DNA from 3 places in the Streptomyces sp. NPDC043896 genome. Region 1 is predicted to be linked to each of the others. Evidence: riboswitches for the same ligand, from Rfam matches in the RefSeq annotation. Region 1 holds a riboswitch; each other region holds the start of a gene.
The links. Region 1 has a riboswitch for cyclic di-AMP ahead of AC069X_RS11405 (transglycosylase family protein). Riboswitches for the same ligand answer to the same signal wherever they lie in the genome.
Positions count from the first base shown of each region.

Region 2: it holds a riboswitch for cyclic di-AMP, as region 1 does, so the genes downstream of both, AC069X_RS33315 (M23 family metallopeptidase) here and AC069X_RS11405 (transglycosylase family protein) in region 1, are expected to answer to the same signal.
Region 3: it holds a riboswitch for cyclic di-AMP, as region 1 does, so the genes downstream of both, AC069X_RS07045 (M23 family metallopeptidase) here and AC069X_RS11405 (transglycosylase family protein) in region 1, are expected to answer to the same signal.

Region 1 covers NZ_JBWKEE010000006.1:273,728-275,984, reverse strand. The annotation lists gene eno (phosphopyruvate hydratase) at 1-104, opposite strand, end outside; gene AC069X_RS11405 (transglycosylase family protein) at 421-1,161, opposite strand; cyclic di-AMP (ydaO/yuaA leader) riboswitch at 1,164-1,335, opposite strand; gene AC069X_RS11400 (transglycosylase family protein) at 1,611-2,257, opposite strand, start outside.
Region 2 covers NZ_JBWKEE010000031.1:46,675-48,931, forward strand. The annotation lists gene AC069X_RS33315 (M23 family metallopeptidase) at 146-1,180, opposite strand; cyclic di-AMP (ydaO/yuaA leader) riboswitch at 1,185-1,346, opposite strand; gene AC069X_RS33320 (tyrosine-protein phosphatase) at 1,664-2,257, shown strand, end outside.
Region 3 covers NZ_JBWKEE010000004.1:124,715-126,971, forward strand. The annotation lists gene AC069X_RS07040 (M16 family metallopeptidase) at 1-711, shown strand, start outside; cyclic di-AMP (ydaO/yuaA leader) riboswitch at 930-1,089, shown strand; gene AC069X_RS07045 (M23 family metallopeptidase) at 1,102-1,905, shown strand; gene AC069X_RS07050 (GntR family transcriptional regulator) at 2,129-2,257, shown strand, end outside.

The DNA.
Region 1 (2,257 bases):
CCGGTGCTGCCGTCGTCGAGGCCCACCTCGACCTCGACCGTGGGGTTGCCTCGGGAGTCCAGGATTTCCCGGGCTACGACGACGTCGATGGACGGCACGAGCATCTCCTTCTGGGATGTGACGCTGGGTGTGCGGTGGCGCGTGGGCCGTGGGCCGGCCCTGCCGCCTAGAGCCTAACCGGCTTCGGGCGGTGGGCTGCCCGACCGCCCGGGTCCTGGGACGAAAAAGGGGCCGAATACCCGTCTTCCTGGACATAGGACCCTCGATTCTCCGCGTTCCGCGGGAGGTCCGATGCCGGAGGCCGGTGTTCCGGTTCCGCTGTGCGGGTACCGGCGGACGACATGCCGCCGCCCGGCGCGTGGGGGGATACGCGCCGGGCGGCGGGGACGCTGCGGGGCGCAGCGAGTGTTACGCGGAGATTCAGGCGAGCTTCAGCTTCTGGCCCGGGAAGATCAGGTCGGCGTCGGAGACGCTGTCCTTGTTGAGCTCGAACAGCTTCTCCCAGCCGCCCTTGACCTTGTTGGCGTCGGCGATGCTGCCGAGGGTGTCGCCTTCCTTGACCGTGTAGGTGCCGGTGCCCGACTTCGGGGCCTCGGTCTTCGGGGTCGACGGCTTGGACGGGGTCCAGTTGCCGGAGCCCGAGCCGGAGCCCTTGGTCTCGGTGTCGGCCTTCGGCGTGGACGGCTTGGCCGGAGCGGGCTTCGCCGGGGCGGGCTTGGCCGGGGCCGGCTTGGAGGGCTTCGCCGGGGCGGGCTTGGCCGGGGTGGTCGAGCCGCCGCCGTTGTAGGCGGACTTCGACAGGCCGACGCCGCAGTGCGGCCAGGCGCCCTTGCCCTGGCCCTTGAGGACCTTCTCGGCGATGGCTATCTGCTGGGCCTTGGTGGCCTGGTTGGCCTGCGCGGCGTACGCCTTGCCGCCGTAAGCGGCCCACGTGGAGGACGAGAACTGCAGGCCGCCGTAGTAGCCGTTGCCGGTGTTGATGGACCAGTTGCCACCGGACTCGCAGGCGGCGACCTTGTCCCACTCGGCGGCCGTGGCGGCGCTGGCCGTACCGGCGGTCATCAGCGGGGCCGCGACGGCGACACCGGCGACACCGGCGAGCGTGACGATGCGGGCGGCCTTGGAGCCGCGACGGTGCTTGCCCTTGCCGGAAAGCAGCATGGAGTTCTCCTCACCGACGCCTTCGAGGTGAGCTGTCGGGTTCGGGCGGATGAGTGCCCGGTCACGCGGCGCGGCGCGTGTCTTCACCCCTAGCCGGTACCCGGACCGTCTCTCAACGGCCTTTCCCGGCGCCTACCTTGGTTCCCCCGCTCCTGCCTTCGGCGCTTGCGCGACGACTGTTCCCCCCGTCCGCCGGCAGGATTCGGCGATGCGGTCGAAGGAGCTCGCGGTGGCGAGCGATTCAGAAGGTAGACAGGTCTCTCCCCGATGTTCAACGTGTGATTTTGGGGAGAAACCGGCCTACTTGCCTTCCTCCTGAGCACGTTTGTGCAGGTGAGGGGCGGGTTTCCGGAAGTTCCGGAATGAGACACGCCAGTTGGCAGGAAGAGATGCATGTCTCATTTGACGATAACGGACATTCAACTCTTAAAGGATGTCCGAACTGCCCCCTATTTCTTGGTTAGATCCAGGTTCTGGCCGGGCTTGATGAGGTCGGCGTCCTCGCCGATGACCTGCTCGTTGGCCTTGTAGAGCTCGCCCCATCCGCCCTGCACGCCCTTGGCGTTGGCGATGTCCGAGAGGCTGTCGCCCGGCTTCACGGTGTACGTCGGGCCCGCGGGGGCCGCTGACGCCGTGCCAGGTGCCGCCGGCACCTCGACCGCGGCCGGGCCGCGGTGCTTGCCGGAGCCGTCGCCCGCCTCGGCGGACGGGGTGCCGGAGGGGGTGCCGGTGGGGGCGCCCGGGGTGGCGGGGGCGGTGGGCGTGACGCCCGGGGCGGGCGTGGCGCCCGGCGTGGCCGGGGTCGTCGGGGTGCCCGGGGAGGGCGTGGCGCCCGGCGCCGTGGGGGTGCCGGGGGTGGGGGTGCCGGGGGTGGGCGTGCCGGGAGTGGGCGTGCCGGGGGTGGAGGGCTGGACGGTGAAGTCCGGCTCGGGCATGACGGGCAGTCCGCTGGAGGGGCCCAGCGGGTAGTCCGGCAGTCCGCTCGGGCCGGTGGTGGGCGTGCCGGGCGCCGGGGTCGGGGCCCCGAAGTCCGTGGAGGGCTTGCCCTTGCCGGTGGCCGGCACCGAGTCGTCGGGCCGGCTCGGGGTGGGCGCGA
Region 2 (2,257 bases), on a different contig from region 1:
TTGGCAACCAACCTACGCCAACGTAATGAGGGGTTGACGGACCGTGATCTATACCACGCGGGGGATAAGGAATAAGTACACGTGGGGCCGGGACCCCCCTCGGGTCCCGGCCCCACGCGTGTCAGGGTGCCGACGGCGGGTGCCGTCAGATGCTCACGCCCTTGGAGCGGAGGTAGGCGAGCGGGTCGATGTCCGAGCCGTAGGACTGGCCCGTGCGGATCTCGAAGTGGAGGTGCGGACCGGTCGAGTTGCCGGTCGAGCCGGAGAGTCCGATGGTCTGGCCGCCGGTGACGCTCTGGCCCGCCGAGACGGACAGCGAGGAGAGGTGGCCGTACTGGGAGTACTTGCCGTCGGCGTGCCGGATGACGACCTCGTTGCCGTACGCGCCGCCCCAGCCTGCGGAAACCACGGTGCCCGCGCCGACGGCCCGGACGGTGGTGCCGGTGCTCGCGATGAAGTCGACGCCGGTGTGGTAGCCGGAGGACCACATGGCGCCGGAGGCCCGGTACCGGGTGGAGACGCCGCCGGCGACGGGGGCGGTGAAGCCGGAGGCGGCCGCGGGAGCGGCGGCCTTCTCGCTCTTGGACGCGGCGCCGGAGCCCTGCGCGGCCGTGCCGCCGGAGGTGCGGGCGGGCTTGCCGGCGGTGCTCTTGCCCGAGCTCTTCGGCGCCTGCGCCTTGCCGCCCAGGCCCTCGGAGCCGGCCGGAGCACCACTGGAGGACTCCTCGGCCGGGGCCGCAGGTGCCTTCGGGGCGGGGGCCGCGTCCTGGCCGCCGACGAGGTTCAGCTTGAGGCCCGGGTGGATGAGGGACGGGTTCTCACCGACGGCCTCGCGGTTGTCGGCGTACAGCTGCTCCCAGCCGCCGTCGAGGTGGCGCTCGGCGGCGATCTTCGAGAGGTGGTCGCCCGCAACGACGGTGTAGACGGTGGTCGCGGCGGCGGGGGCCGCGGCCGGGACCGCCTCCGGAGCCGACGCGACGGACGCCGGCGTGGCGGGCGCCGACGTGGCGGGCGCCGACGTGGCGGGCGCCGACGTGGCGGGCGCGGCGGCGGGGGCGGCCTGGGCGCCGGCGGCTCCCATCAGCGGGAGCGCGAGGGCCGCCCCGCCGGTCCCGGCGACGGCGAAGCCGCGGGATATCGAACGGGACTTCGGACGGCGGTGCTTACCCTTTCCGGGCATGGCGAATTCCTCTCCGGCGCCTGCGAGGTGAGCTGTCGGGTTCGGACTGGAGATGTCCGGCCGTACGTGCGGTGCACGGTTCGGCTTCACCCCGAGCTGCGCCGGAAGTGCTCCGGAACAGCGGACTACCTGGTTCCCCCGCTCCTGCCGCGCGCGATGGTCGGGTGCGGTTCCCGGGCGGCGGCAGGATTAGGCGGTCCACCCGGATCGCTCGCGAAGGTAATCGAGTCGGCCACCGGGCAACAAGCCGCGAATTCCCTGACGGAATCGCAGATATGGGGGATCAACGGAATTCCGGTCACCCTGTGTCCATTCCGCACCATCAACAACCGCCCTCACAAGGCAATTCGGTTCTTGCGATCAGGCACGCACGGTCACCGTATGATCTGGCTCACGGCGCTCGGCCCGATCTCGCCTCCACGTATGGCAAGTTGTTCCCAACCGGACCAATTCGGACACCACAGACCAAGCGGAGGAGTACACGTGACCCAGCAGATACCCCAGCCCCTTCCGGCGGCCCCCGACCCGGGTGCGGAGCTGACCGGAGTGCGCAACTTCCGTGACGTGGGCGGGCTGCCGACCACGGACGGACGGAGGGTCAGGCCGGGACGACTGTTTCGAAGCGGACATCTCGCACATGCCACCGAAACCGACGCAGAGTTCCTCGCCTCGCTGGGGCTGCACACCGTCTTCGACTTCCGCAACGGAGCCGACCAGGCCCTGGAGGGACCTGACGTCGAACTGCCGGGCGTGCGCAACGTGAACATCCCGCTGACGGACCCCGCCGACGGCCGGGAGTTCTGGAAGATGGTCCGCGACGGCGAGCTCGACCAGCTCCGCGGCCTCCTCGGCGAGGGCAGGGCCGCCGCCCGCATGACCGACTCCTACCGCACGATCATCCGCACCCGCACGGCCGAACACGGCCGCGTCCTGCACGCGCTCGCGCTGGACAGCGTGCCGGCGCTGATGCACTGCGCCGCGGGCAAGGACCGGGCGGGACTGTCGGTCGCGGTGACCCTGCTCGCGCTGGGCGTGGAACGCGAGGCCATCGTGGCCGACTACCTGAAGTCCAACGCC
Region 3 (2,257 bases), on a different contig from region 1:
CTGGCGGACACCCTGGGCGCCTGGACCGGCGACACCGCCGCGCCCCGCCCCGTCCAGCCGGTGACGGCCGACGACACGGGCCGCGTGGTCATCGTGGACCGGCCGGGCGCCGTCCAGACGCAGCTGCTGATCGGCCGGATCGGGCCGGACCGGCACGACATCGTCTGGGCCCCGCAGGTGCTCGGCACCTACTGCCTCGGCGGCACCCTCACCTCCCGCCTGGACAAGGTGCTGCGCGAGGAGAAGGGCTACACCTACGGCGTGCGGGCCTTCGGCCAGGTGCTGCGTTCCACCGCCGACGGCAAGGGCGCCTCGATGCTCGCCATCAGCGGCTCCGTGGACACCCCCAACACCGGTCCGGCGCTGGAGGACCTGTGGAAGGTGCTGCGCACCCTCGCGGAGGGCGGACTCACCGACGCCGAGCGGGATGTGGCGGTGCAGAACCTGGTGGGCGTGGCCCCCCTGAAGTTCGAGACGGCCGCCTCCGTCGCGGGCACGCTCGCCGACCAGGTGGAGCAGGAGCTGCCGGACGACTACCAGGCGCGGCTGTACGCGCGGCTCGCCGAAACCGGTACGGCGGAGGCCACTTCGGCCGTGGTGAACGCCTTCCCGGTGGACCGTCTGGTCACCATCCTGGTGGGCGACGCGGCGCAGATCGAGGAGCCGGTCCTGGCGCTCGGGATCGGTGAGGTCACCGTCGTCTCCAACTGAGCGGCGCGAGACCCGAGACGGGCCGGAAACCGGCCCGTTTCCAGGGGGCTCCGGTGGAACATCCACCGGAGCCCCCTTTGTCCGTTTTGGTGGCGTGGTTGCAGGTATGCGGTGTGGCGTACGCAACAAAAGCGCTCGTCTGTTTGGCGATTGACTGATGATCCGCCTAGCGTCGGCCGTGCTGTTCGTCAGTTTGTACCCGCCGCAACCGCGGCACCGGACAGCGATCGCCGAGTCCCCGTCAGGCGCGAGCCTGGGGAGCCGGGGACCCACATGAGTCCCTGGGGTGAATCGGACCCTCTCGCAAGAGGAGGCCCGTAGGAGACCTTCCTGCTCCGAACCCGTCAGCTAACCCGGTAGGCGAGAGGGAAGGAAAGGATCACCCCCTTCATGGCGTTTGGCAGTCGTGCCGCCGGTTCTGGTAAGCACCGTGGTTCCAGCCGTCTGAGCCGCAAGACCGCCGGCTACGCCGGCATCGCCGCCCTCGCCACCACGGGCGTGGTCGGCACCCTGGCCGCTCCGGCCTTCGCGGCGGACAACAGCAGCGCCCCGTCCATGGAGGACACCGGTCAGAACGCGATCGTCGTCGCCGACGGTCTGCAGGACGACATCGAGGTCCAGGCCGCCACGCAGCAGAGCGCCGCCGAGGCCGCCGCCGCGCAGGCGCAGGCCGAGGCCGAGGCGAAGCAGCGGGCCGCCGAGGCCAAGCGCGTCGCCGAGGCCCAGGAGAAGGCCGAGCGCGAGGCCGCCGAGAAGGCCGCCAAGGAAGAGGCCCGCAAGCGCCTCAACACCTTCGTCTCCCCCATCGAGGGCTCGTACGTCAGCACCTCGTACGGCGCGGGCGGCGGCATGTGGTCCTCCGGCAGCCACACGGGCATCGACTTCCACGCCGACTCCGGCACCTCCGTGCGCGCGGTGGGCGCGGGTACCGTCGTCGAGGCCGGCTGGGGCGGCGCCTACGGCAACAACGTGGTGATCCGCCACAACGACGGCACGTACACCCAGTACGGCCACCTGAACTCGCTGAGCGTCTCCGCCGGCCAGACCGTCGCCCCGGGCCAGCAGATCGGCCTGTCGGGCTCCACCGGCAACTCCAGCGGCCCGCACCTGCACTTCGAGGCCCGTACCGGCGCCACGTACGGCACGGACATCAACCCGCTGGCCTACCTGCGCAGCCACGGCGTGGGCATCTGACCCGCAGCACGCGCTTCACCGAAGAAGGCCCCGGCTCACCGAGCCGGGGCCTTCTCCGTCGTTCCGGCACTCCGCTCGCCGCGTCCGCCGCCTCTCTCCGGCCACGGGCCGTGGCGCCGTCGGCCGTTTCCGATTTCCGGGCTTCTCCGGGGATTGTCGTGTGTTGCAATAGAGTCGCAGTGCGGCCACGATAAACCGAATCGAAACCAGCGGAGGTCCGGCCTTGCGTATTCCGGCGCATTCGGTGTGCACAGCGATCCGCGACGACATCGTCTCCGGATTCTTCGGGCCGGGCAGCCGGCTGACCGAGGAGGTGCTCGCCCGCCGCTACGGGGTCTCGCGCGTCCCCGTC